One region of the Glutamicibacter sp. ZJUTW genome, then DNA from elsewhere that is predicted to be linked to it. Evidence: riboswitches for the same ligand, from Rfam matches in the RefSeq annotation. Region 1 holds a riboswitch; the other holds the start of a gene.
What was found. A riboswitch is a leader RNA that binds a small molecule or an ion and turns the genes downstream of it on or off. The one in region 1 is predicted to bind S-adenosylmethionine.
Positions count from the first base shown of each region.

Region 2: linked by a shared signal. The riboswitch ahead of F0M17_RS13835 (OsmC family protein) and the one ahead of F0M17_RS01280 (ABC transporter ATP-binding protein) in region 1 are both predicted to bind S-adenosylmethionine.

Region 1 covers NZ_CP043624.1:261,225-267,176, reverse strand. The annotation lists gene ggt (gamma-glutamyltransferase) at 1-721, shown strand, start outside; gene F0M17_RS01290 (LLM class flavin-dependent oxidoreductase) at 805-2,208, opposite strand; gene F0M17_RS01285 (acyl-CoA dehydrogenase family protein) at 2,267-3,598, opposite strand; SAM riboswitch class I at 3,614-3,705, opposite strand; SAM riboswitch class I at 3,973-4,075, shown strand; gene F0M17_RS01280 (ABC transporter ATP-binding protein) at 4,081-4,896, shown strand; gene F0M17_RS01275 (aliphatic sulfonate ABC transporter substrate-binding protein) at 4,981-5,952, shown strand, end outside.
Region 2 covers NZ_CP043624.1:2,940,677-2,946,628, forward strand. The annotation lists gene F0M17_RS13830 (DEAD/DEAH box helicase) at 1-2,112, opposite strand, end outside; SAM riboswitch class IV at 2,253-2,374, shown strand; gene F0M17_RS13835 (OsmC family protein) at 2,406-2,951, shown strand; gene F0M17_RS13840 (FadR/GntR family transcriptional regulator) at 3,042-3,749, opposite strand; gene F0M17_RS13845 (L-lactate permease) at 3,774-5,450, opposite strand; gene F0M17_RS13850 ((Fe-S)-binding protein) at 5,597-5,952, shown strand, end outside.

The DNA of each region.
Region 1 (5,952 bases):
TGCGGATCGGGCGTGCGCCATCAATCCGGACCAGGCCGCGGCCAAGCCGGTCGCTCCGGGCGATATCGAGAACCATGATGGCCAGTGCCCTGCTGCCACCAGCGAGCCGGTTGAAGAGCGGGACACGGAAAACATCTCCACCACCCACCTGTCGGTGGTGGATCGCTGGGGCAACGTCGTTTCCTACACGTTGACCATCGAGCAGACCGGCGGCTCGGGCATGGTGGTTCCCGGCCGCGGATTCCTGCTGAACAATGAGCTGACCGATTTCTCCACGGTCTACGATCCGCAGGATCCGAACCGTATCGAGCCTGGCAAGCGCCCGCGCTCCTCGATGGCGCCCACCATTGTCCTGCAGGAGGGCGAACCGGTGCTGGCCATCGGTTCCCCGGGCGGTTCAACCATCATCACCACGGTGCTGCAGACCCTGGTGAACCGCATCGACTTGGGCATGAGCATCAGCGAAGCCATCGCCGCGCCGCGGGCATCTCAGCGCAATACGGCCGCGGTCACCGCCGAACCCGAGTTCATCGAATCCTATGGCCCTGCGCTTGAGGCCTTTGGCCACAAGCTCACGCCTGCTGGCGATTCCTTCACCCCGCAGGCTGAAATCGGTGCCGTTGAAGCGGTGGAAATCGCAGCCGATGGCACGCTCACCGCGGCGGCCGAGCCCACCAGGCGCGGCGGCGGTTCGGCCATGGTGCTGGAGCCAACCGAGTAGGCGTGCAGAAAAACGGCGGCCTGCGGCAACATTCTTGCGAAGTTGCCGCAGGCCGCCGCCTATTGCGCGAGCTGGCCAGCCGCTCAGGCCTGGGCGGCCAGCCGGTTGGCGACCTTGTACTGGGCTGCGCGGTGGGTGCCCTTCACGCGGTCCCCCTCGCCGAACAGCTTGTTGCGCAGCGAGCCCTTGGCGTACTCGGTCTTGTATGCGCCGCGCGCTTGCAGCTCGGGAACCACGTACTTCACGACGTCCTCGAAGGTGCCCGGGGTGATTGCGTAGGCCAGGTTGAAGCCGTCCACGTCGGTGTAGTCCACCCAGTCGATGAGCTTCTCGGCGACCTCGGCGCCGGATCCGACGGTGATCGGGCCGAAGCCGCCCACGCCCACCCATTCGGCCAGCTGGCGGATGGTCCACGGCTTGCCCTCGTCGCCGCTGGCCTTCTGGAAGGTTTCGACCGTGGACTGGATGGCGTTGGACTTCACGTTGGCTCCGATGACGTCGTCCGGGCCGTACGTGGACAGGTCAACGCCCATCCATCCGGAGATCAGCACCTGGGCGCCCTCGATGTCGGCGTAGGACTTGTAGTCCTCGAACTTCGCCTGCGCGGCGGCCGAGTCCTCGCCGGTGATGATGGTCTGCATCGCGAAGATCTTGATGTCGTGGCGGTCGCGGCCAGCGGCCTGCGCCGCGTCGCGGATCTTGGTAACGGTGGCCTTGAGCATTTCGCGGGTAGGGCTGGTCACGAAGACCGCTTCCGCGTTTTCCGCGGCGAACTTCATGCCGCGCGAGGAGGCGCCGGCCTGGTAGATCACCGGGGTGCGCTGGGTGCTCGGTTCGGTGATGGCGATGCCGGGCACCTTGAAGTACTTGCCCTCGTGCTCGATCGGGTGCACCTTGGCAGGGTCGGTGTAGATGCCGCTGGCCTTGTCGGCCTGCACCGCGTCCTCCTCCCAGGAGCCTTCGAGCAGCTTGTAGACGACCTCAAGGTACTCGTCCGCGTGGTTGTAGCGCTCGTCGTGCTCCATCTGGTCGTCCTGGCCCATGTTGCGCGCGGCGGAGGGCAGGTAGCCGGTGACCACGTTCCAGCCCACGCGGCCGTTGGTCAGGTGGTCCAGGGTGGCCAGGCGGCGGGCGAACGGGTACGGGTGCTCGTAGGCGGTGCCGGCGGTGACACCGAAGCCCAGGTTCTCGGTGACCGCTGCCATCGCGGAGACCAGCATGAACGGGTCGTTGACCGGGGCCTGGGCGCCGGTGCGCAGCGGGGACTCGTTGCTGTCGTTGAACACGTCGTAGGTGCCCAGCACATCGGCCAGGAACAACCCGTCGAACTTGCCCTCTTCCAGCACCTTGGCCAGGTGGGTCCAGTAGCCGATGGTCTTGTAGTCGGCGGCTTTGTCCTGCGGGTGGCGCCACAGGCCCGGCGACTGGTGCACCACGCAGTTCATGTCGAATGCGTTGAATAGGATCTCGCGCTTGTTCTCGCTCATGTCTTTGCCCCCATTAGGTCGATGTTCATGGAAAGTATCTGGTTTGCGTCGCGGGCGCTCAGGCCCGCTGGGTCGAATCTTCGCCGGTGACGGACAGCCGCTGCGGCTGGACTCCGTTGATCTCGTAGTCCCCGACGATGCGCGCCTTGTAGATCGCCGGGTTGTGCGTGGCGATGGTGCGCGCATTGCGCCAGTGCCGGTCAAGGTTGCAGCCGCTTCTGGTGGACGAGGCACCCAGCCCGTCGAAGAGCTTGCTGGTCACCCCGATGGCCAGCGGCTGCACCACGGTTTGGGCACGGTTGGCGGCCAGCTCGCAGACCGCATAGCGTTCCTCGTCGTTCAGTCCCGGATCGCCCAGGGCCGCCTCGACTTCGAGCACCGCGCCGATCACCACCGAGTCAGCGGCGAAGGACTCCGCGGACACCTCGCCCACCAGCTGCAGGACCTGGGGTTCCTGGTACACCGGCACCCCGGTTCCGGTGGTGAAGATGCGGGTGCGTGCCTGCACGGCGCTGCGCAGGTCGTTCAGCGCGGCGCGGGCGATGCCTGCCTGCACGGACATGAGCACCAGCTGGAAGATCGCCGCTTCGGAGTCGTTGCGCTGCTGCGGCATGAAGCAGTCCACCGGGACCTGATGGAATTCGGTGGTGCCGGTTCCGGTCAGGCCCTGGCCGAATCCGTCCCAGTCATCGAGGATCTTGACGCCGCTGCGCTGGGTGGACACCACCGCGATCTGGCGTCCGGCAAGCTCAGGGTGGGCCACCGCAACAGTGGTCCAGTCGGCAAAGATGGTGCCGGTGCAGTAGTACTTCTCGCCGTCGACTACCCAGCGCCCGTCCACGAAGCTGGCCTTCGTATTCAAGGTGCCCAGGGCGTTGCCGCCGCGCTCGGTGTAGGCGTTGCCGACAATCTGCCCGGCGGCGATGCGGGCCACCCACTTCTTGCGCAGCGCCTCGTCTTCCAGTGCCAGCACATTCTCGACAAAAGCGATATGCGCGCGCCACAGCTGGCCTACATGGGAGTCGGCCTCGGAGAGCTCGATGAGCAGGCGGAAGACATCCACCAGCCGCGCACCGTAGCCGCCGTCGGCCACGGGAAGGCGCAGTGCGCCGAAGCGCTCGCGGTTCAGCAGGCCTACCTGCTCGAAGGGAAGCACGCGGTTCAGGTCGCGGTCCTTGGCGGTCGCGGCGATCTGGGCGAAGACCGGGCGGAAGATTTCGGCCAGCCGGTCGTACTGCTCATCCGCGCCGGGGCCAGGGGTGATCTTGAGCAGCTGCCGGGTGGGCAGCTGCTCCTCGAACTTGTCCAGTTCCAGAGCGCTGGCTTGCGAAGGATCGCTGAGCTGGTTGAAGTCCAGCCCTGGGGCATTCGGTGATTCGCCAATAGGCATCAGGGTTCTCAATTCTTTCCATCGGTCCTGGCGGTAGCACCGTCCCGCTCTTCGGGTGGTTGCTGCGGCGTCATGGAGCCAGATCTCTCAGCCGCTCTGGATGGGTCGTCATTCATTTGTAACGGTAATAATCCGGCCCTTCCAAGCCGCGAAGTCATATTTCGCCTCAGAGCGTGGAGGCCCTAGGCTCAATTCCCACAGCCTAATCGCCGTCCCATCGAAGATGAGTTGCACGGATTGGCTTGCAGTCGATCAAACCGGACCTAGGTGAAATAAATAACGAAATTTCTGGGCAATGTGACGCAGTTGTCGAAGATTTTTTCATGTTACGCAAGATTTGCGTCCAAATCGTTCGACTCGCTGTAATAGAAGGGTAACCATCCCGAGCGGCCGAGAGATCTGGCTCTTTGACGCCGCAGCAACCACCTTCGGAGCTCCACCTCCGCAGGCCGGTGCTACCGCCAGGACCGATGGAGATTGATATGGCTCTTACCATTGCAGCGCCCGAGGCAACTTCAACCACCTCAACCGCACTGGACGTCCAATTCAGCAACGTGTCGCGGACCTTCACCACAAAGAAGGAAAGCCGCACCGTGCTGGCCGACATCAACTTGCACATTCCAGCCGGCCAAGTACTCGCGATCCTAGGCGCCAGCGGCTGCGGAAAATCCACGCTGCTGCGTTCGGTCTCCGGGTTGGACCACCCCTCCACCGGTGACATCCGCACAGGCACCCACGAGGTCAACGGCATCAACGAGCTATGCGCCGTTGCTTTCCAGGAACCACGGCTGCTGCCGTGGCGATCGGTGCGCGAGAACATTGCGCTGGGTCTGGCCCCAGGAACCGAGAAGGCCTCTGGCGACGCGCTGATTGATGAGCTGATCGAGCTGACCGGGCTGAGCCATGCAGCCAGCCTGCGCCCGCGGGAGATTTCCGGCGGCATGGCCCAGCGTGTTTCGCTGGCTCGCGCGCTGGCCCGCCGCCCGGGCGTATTGCTTCTCGATGAGCCCTTCGGCGCACTCGATGCCCTGACCCGCCTGAAGATGCAGGATTTGCTGCTCTCAATTCACGCATCATTCCCCACCACGGTACTCATGGTGACCCATGACGTGGACGAGGCTTTGACCTTGGCTGACCGCGTTATCGTCTTGGGACGCAGCACCGGGAACGGCGCGGCTGGTGTCATCGAAGACCTAGCGATCTCCGCCGGGCAACCGCGCCGGCACACGGACGAGAAGTTCGTTGCCGATCGCCTGCACCTGCTGCGCCTGCTCGGCGTCGACCCAACCAACCATTAATCCAGGGAACGCATTGGATCCTCGGCGATCCTTGCTCTTTGCCCTATCGTCCATCCGCTTGCACGCATAATTCTAGGATTCTCCATGCTCTTGAACCGCTTCTCCCGCCGCACCGCACTGTCCGCCGCCGCTTTGCTCATGGGCGCAGTTGCCCTGACCGGCTGCGCTGGCGAAAACGCTACGGCCGACTCCGGTGATCAGACCTTGTCCATCGACTTTGCCACGTACAACCCGCTGAGCCTGGTGCTCAAGGAAAAGGGATGGCTGGATGCGGCCGCCAAGGAACAGGGCGTTGACGTCGAGTGGATCCAGTCCGCAGGTTCCAACAAGGCCAATGAGGCGCTTCGCGCCGGTGCTATTGATGTCGGTTCCACCGCCGGTTCCGCAGCGCTGCTGAACCGTTCCAACGGTGCACCAATCAAGACCGTCGCCCTGTACTCCCAGCCGGAATGGGCAGCCCTGGTAGTGGACAAGGATTCAAAGATCGAGTCCGTTGAAGACCTGGCAGGCAAGACCGTGGCCGCCACCAAGGGCACCGATCCCTACTTCTTCCTGCTCCAGGCTCTGGACACCGCGGGACTGAGCGAAGATGACATCAAGCTGCAGAACCTGCAGCATGCCGATGGCCGCACCGCGCTGGTCAACGGTTCGGTCGATGCCTGGAGCGGCCTGGATCCAATCATGGCCGCCGCCGAAGAAGACGGCGCGCAGCTGGTTTACCGGAACCTGGACTTCAACACCTACGGTGCGCTGAACGCCCGCGAAGATTTCATCGAGCAGAGCCCCGAACTGGCCCAGCTCGTGGTCGACGCCTATGAGAAGGCTCGCGGCTGGGCTGCCGAGAACCCTGGGGAAACCGCTGAGATCCTGGCCGACATTGCAGGGCTCGAACCAGAAGTTGCCAAGACCGTGATCGAGGAACGCTCCAATCTGGACGTTCCGGCGGTTCCCGACGCCAAATTCACCGGAGTGCTGAGCAACATTGGCCCCACCCTGGTGGCCAGCGGCGATGTTTCCAAGCAGGAATCCGTAGATGAAGCACTGGCAACCCTCGTT
Region 2 (5,952 bases), 940 kb from region 1:
CTGCGCAGCCATATCCTGGCCGCTTTTCTTTGCGGTTGAGGTGATGCCGGTGACGCTCATCTGCGGGGCGAAACGCTGCGCCTCATTGATCCAGTTGCCCACCACCGAGGTAGGGGCAAGCACCAGGAATTTCTGGCTGGGATCTTCAATGCGCGCCTGTTCCAGGCAGGCCAGCAGCTGGACGGTTTTGCCCAGACCCATGTCGTCGGCGAGGACTCCGCCCAGGCCGTGGGTGCGCAAGAAGTCCAGCCAGGACAGGCCGTGGCTCTGGTAGGGGCGCAACTGCGCATTGAAGGTATCCGAGAGCTCAACAGGCTTCATCTCTTCGCCGCTTTGCAATGCCTTCATGGTCTGCAGCCACTGGTTGTGCTGGGCTTCGATAATTCCCAGATCCACCAGTTCCTGCCACCAGTCGATGCTCAACTTGTGGATGCGAATCGTATCGCCCTGCACCGTGCCCAGCTCCTCGGCTTCGGAGATCAGCTGGCGCAGCTGGGCAAAATCCGCACCATCAATCGGGATCACCGTCAGGTCATCGAGGATGAGGTATTCATCTTGCTTGGTCAGGGCTTCGAGCAGCAGCGCGAACGGCACTTTGATCTCGCCGAGGAGCACTTCCACGGACAGGTCGAACCAGTCCCCCGTGCTTTCACCCGCTTCGACGCTGACCGTCGCCGGGGCATCGCTGATCCGGTACTTCGGCAGCCGGTTCTGCTCCTCGATGATGACATCGGGATGCTCTTCCAGCAGCGGAAGTGCGTGGACCAGGAAGTCGATGGACTCAGAGGTGCTGAATTTCTTCGGAGGGAAGATTCCTGATGAGGTCAGTTGCCCCAGCGAACCCAGCTCGCCGAGCTTGTCCTGCACCGAAGCGGCAATTTCCTTTTCCACGGCATGCTGGCGAGGCCCCTTAGATGAGTACTCCCAGGAATAGCGCACGGTCAGCGGGGCTTGGATGCTTTCCAAGGACAGCTTGAGGCTGGGGCGCGCGGGAACCGGGATGCGGTAGCTGCCATCTTCGCTCTTCAGCGGCGCCATCACGCGCAATCGGTCCAGATGCTGGGTCTCGAAAAGCTCGATGGCTCCATCCGGAATGATGTGCGCACCGGATTCGATGAACGCCGCCAGTTCCTTCGTGACAGGTTCAGCGAACTGCGCCAATCCGAGTTCCTTGGCCTTCGGCAAGGGGCTGGAGGCGTAGGCCAGCAGGCTCGGTGGCGTACCGATCGGCAAGAGGTGGTGGTGCTCTTCGCGCGGCCCGCGCAGCTTGCCTTCCATGCGCAGGCCCTGTTCAGTGCGGCGCACATCCACGTGCGCCATGGCTGGTATCTCGCTGAATTCCACCGGGAGCTTGGCAGCGGAACCGCCGTTGACGATCTGCACTCCGGCGTCGCGCAGAGCCTCGAAGGCATCCAGCAGGTCCTGGCCAGGCAGATCCATCAGCGAGATCCAGTCCTTGGGATCCCACGAATGCCGGTAGGTGCTCTGTTCTACGTGTTCACGCAGCCGGTCCAGTTCAACGACCGCTCGGCGCTGCTTCTTGGAGAAGCGCTCATCGAAGGCGACGTTGCGCCAGCTGACTCCAGTCTGGACCCAAGGGCTCTTGGTGCCCCGGCGGGCCGGCCGCGCCTGCAAGGTCAGCGCGTCCGCGCCTCCGTAACGGGGTTCGCTGACCACTTTCAGGATCAATCCCAGCGGTTCCTCGTCAACCAGTTGCTCATCTGGAATTGCTGGAAGCAGACGGTCCAGGGTTCGTTCCCACTGCGGCTTGCTGTTGCGTTTCCATGCGAAAGGGTCCACCCCGGAGTCGGAGACGAAGAAGCCCTGGTCTTCTTCGGTGGTGACTTCAATGAGCAAGGCGGCGACATCCTCGCAGGATTGAACGCCCGGATGCTTGCTGCAGAAGCTGGTGAAGCTGATATTGCCGCGGTTGATTTGCAGCTCGGCCATCACCGATTCGCGCAGCACCATTGCGGAAATGCGGGAAAATCCCGGCTTCATGTCCCGGTGGACGATCTCCACTTTTCCGGAATCGCAGAGGAACTGGCCTAGGTTGTATTCGGATTCGGTCACCAAGGTCTGGGCCGCAGAAAGTGTCAGCTGGAATTCCATACTCGCCGTTCATTGTTCGTGCAGTGGGTGCCCGAGAGCTCGATTCCATCTTAGCGAGCAGCCAGACAAGTTGCCCGATGACGAAAAGTTACCCCTGCCCTTTACGCGCTGGCACGTCAGCCGATAGAAAAGAACCACAGAATCACGAGTTCCGCTCTTTGAGCCCTGGCTGAGTGGACGGCAACCCTCCTGCGTCATTGTGCGGGGTGCCCCAGGTGAAGATTCGACGCATCTTGAACGCCAAGGTGCGTAAGCGATGGCGCCCCTTGCGCCAGAAAGGGGATTAATTCCTCATGTCTAATGCAGCATCTACCCTGACCGTATCCGAAGACCGCGCACAGCGCCTGCAGGAAGCAGGCAAGGGCTGGGGCGAACGCATCTCGGCGGCCCCGCAAAGCGCCAAATTGACCTTTACCGTCGAGGGCGAGGGGTTCGATTCGGTAGCCAGCAACATTGTCTCCGGGAAGCACACTTTCCAGGTCGACGAACCAGCTGCCCTGGGCGGCAATGATGCCGCGGCAAGCCCGGTGGAATATGCGCTCGGCGCGCTGATCTCCTGCCAGGTTGTGGTCTACCGCTTGTACGCGCAAAACCTCGGCATCCAGGTGGACGAGGTGAAGATCCAGGCCAACGGCCACCTCGATGTTCGTGGCCTCTTTGGCATTGACAAGTCCATCCGCCCGGGCTTCTCGTCGGTGGAACTGGACATCCAGATCACCGGCCCCGAATCGGCCGAACGCTATGAAGAACTGCGCCAGGCAGTGGATGCCCACTGCCCGGTACTGGATCTGTTCGCCAACCCGGTACCGGTGACCACTGCGGTGAGCATCGCCAGCTAGCAGATGCGGCAATGGCGCCCCGGGGCCGGATCGGAAAATTTCCGAACCGTTATCCGGGGCGCCATGCGCATGCTGAAATCTTGCTTATCCCTACCGCGTCTGCGAGTAGAACCAGTTGATGTGCTCTTCGAGCAGCTGGGCTGCCCGTTCGCGCTGATTCGTCGCAAAGGCGTGGTGGATGGCCTTGTGCTGGCGGCGCAGCATGCGCACCACCGGTTGCCAGGCCTCGTCGCTGGGCACCGAGTCCGAGACATAGTCGCTGATCGAATTGCGCAGCGATTCCATCATGGATTCAACCACCGAATTGCCGGCCATGGAAGCAAGGAGCACATGAAACTCGGCGTCAATGCGGTGGAAAGCTTCGCGCGAAAGCTGCGGGTCGTCCATGCGCATGATCAGCACCGCGGTGCGGTCGATCACCTGCTGGGCGTAGACCGGGTCGCGGGGATTCATTTGCGCGGCCCAGGTTTCCAGCAGAATGCGCGACTCGACGATCTCGCGGACGTTGATGCCCTTGGCCGCCAAGTGCAGCCGCAAGGCCTGCGAAATGCCGGCCGAAGGGTTGGAGATGATCACCGCTCCGGAGTTGGGCCCGGAGCCGGTAGACGTCTTGATAATGCCCATCACATCAAGGATGCGGATGGCATCGCGGACCGAAGCCCGCGAAATCCCATGCCGCTCCGCGAGCGCACGCTCGCCGGGAAGCTGGTCGCCTACGGATAGCTTCTCTGTGCGCAGATCTTCTTCAATTGCCTGGAGAACGATCTGGTACGCACGCGGAGCTGGGTTCATTGACATCGGATCTATTTTAGCCGGTCAAGACTATGGCAGCATCCAGGACAGCACCGGGGTGGACTGCAGGTAAACCAAGCAGCACAGCACCAGCAGCATGCCTACGGACCAACCGGCGACCTTCTTCAGGATCACCGATTCCTGGCCTTCCATCTTCACCGAGGTGGCGGCGATGGCCAGGTTCTGCGGGGAGATCAGCTTGCCGACCACGCCGCCGGAGGTGTTGGCGGCAACCAGCAGGCTCGGATCGATGCCGGCATTGACGCCAGCGGTCTGCTGCAGCTTAGCGAACAGCGCGTTGGCCGAGGTGTCCGAGCCGGTCACTGCGGTGCCGATCCAGCCCAGGATTGGCGAGAGGAAGGCGAAGAACGCGCCGGTTCCCGCCAGCCAGGTGCCGATGGTGATGGTCTGGCCGGACAGGTTCATCACGTAGGCCAGGCCGAGGACCGACAGGATGGTCAGTGCCGCGAAGCGCATGTTGTAGATGGTCTTGCCGATTTCGGCAGCGCCTTCGGCGAAGGTCATCTTGTAGACGCCATTGCCGTCGTTCTTCGAGTAGACCAGGGCCACGATCAGGCCGGTGATCAGCAGCAGGGTGCCCGGGGAGGACAGCCACTGGAAGTTGTAGATGGTGGAGGTGACCGCTTCGCCTTCGGCGTTCAGGATCTTGCCGTCCAGGCCTGGCCAGCCGAACTTGATGTCGGTGCTTGCCAGCCATGCAGGAATGTCGACGCCCAGCTTCCACAGCTTGGCCACGCCGAAGATGACGATGACCAGCAGGTATGGGAACAGAGCCATCCAGGTGTTGCCTGCGTGCAGCTTGGTGTTGCCTTCGTGCGGAAGCGCAGCGGCTTCAGCGGTCAGTACGCGCTGGCGTGCTTCGTCGGCGCCCTTTGGAGTCCAGAAGCGAAGCAGGATTACTGCAGCGGCCAGGCCGATCAGCGAAGCGACGATATCGGTCAGCTCGTAAGAGAAGTAGGTGGAGCACAGCCACTGCGCGACACCGAAGGAAATGCCGATGGTCAGCGTTGCCGGCAGGGTCTGGCGCATGCCGCGCCAGCCATCGAGGATCAGCACCAGGATCGATGGGACAAACAGTGCCAGCAGCGGGGACTGGTGGCCAACGATGGCGCCGATGTCGGCAGCCGGGATGCCGGTCAGCGCGCCGGCGGTGGTAATCGGAATGGCCACGGCGCCGAAGGCTACCGGGGCGGTGTTGGCGATCAGCACGGCGCAGGCAGCGCGCAGCGGGGACAGACCCAGTGCCAGCAGCATGGTGGCGGTAATCGCCACCGGTGCGCCGAATCCGGCCAGCGCTTCAAGCAGGCCGCCGAAGCAGAAGGCGATCAGCACGGCCTGGATGCGCACGTCGCCGCCGCCGATGACGTCGAATACACGACGGAGATCTTCGAAGCGGCCGGACTTGACGGTGACCTGGTAGAGGAAGATCGCCATGACAACGATCCAGACGATCGGGAAGGCGCCGAAGACTATGCCCATCAGTCCGGAGTTCAGTGCCAATCCAACCGGCATGTTCCAGCCGAAGATCGCAACGATGATGGCAACGGCGAGCGAGCCGAGGCCGGCCCAGTGGGCCTTGACCTTGATCACCGCGAGGAGCACGAAGAAGGCTAGAAGCGGTATCAGCGCGACGAGCGCTGAGACAGCAATGCTCCCCGCAATTGGATCCGTGGTGGGTGTAAACACGGTGTGGGCGTCCTTACTCTAGATGGTCTGACCATATGTGGTCCGACCACCAAGAGTACAAGGTGAGAGCCATCACAACAAGTCTTGACTATCAAGAAGTGTGTGGAATAGTATGGTCTGACCACACTTTGAAAGAGTCATTTATTATGCGAATTGCTCTCTTTGCCACGTGCATTGTGGATGCTATGTATCCGGAAACCGCCAAGTCGACCGTGAAAATCCTGGAACGCTTGGGCCATGAAGTCATTTTCCCGAAGGCGCAAGCCTGCTGTGGGCAAATGCATATGAATTCCGGCTATATGCCTGAAGCGCTGCCCGTTGTCGAAAACCACATCAACGCCTTCGACACCGAAGACTATGACGTCGCGGTCGCCCCCTCGGGTTCCTGCGTCGCTTCGGTCAAGCACCAGCACCCCTATCTGGCCGAGCGCTTGGGCAAGCCCGAGCTGAAGGACCGCGCAGTTGCCGTCGGCAAGCGCACCTATGAGCTGAGCCAGTTGCT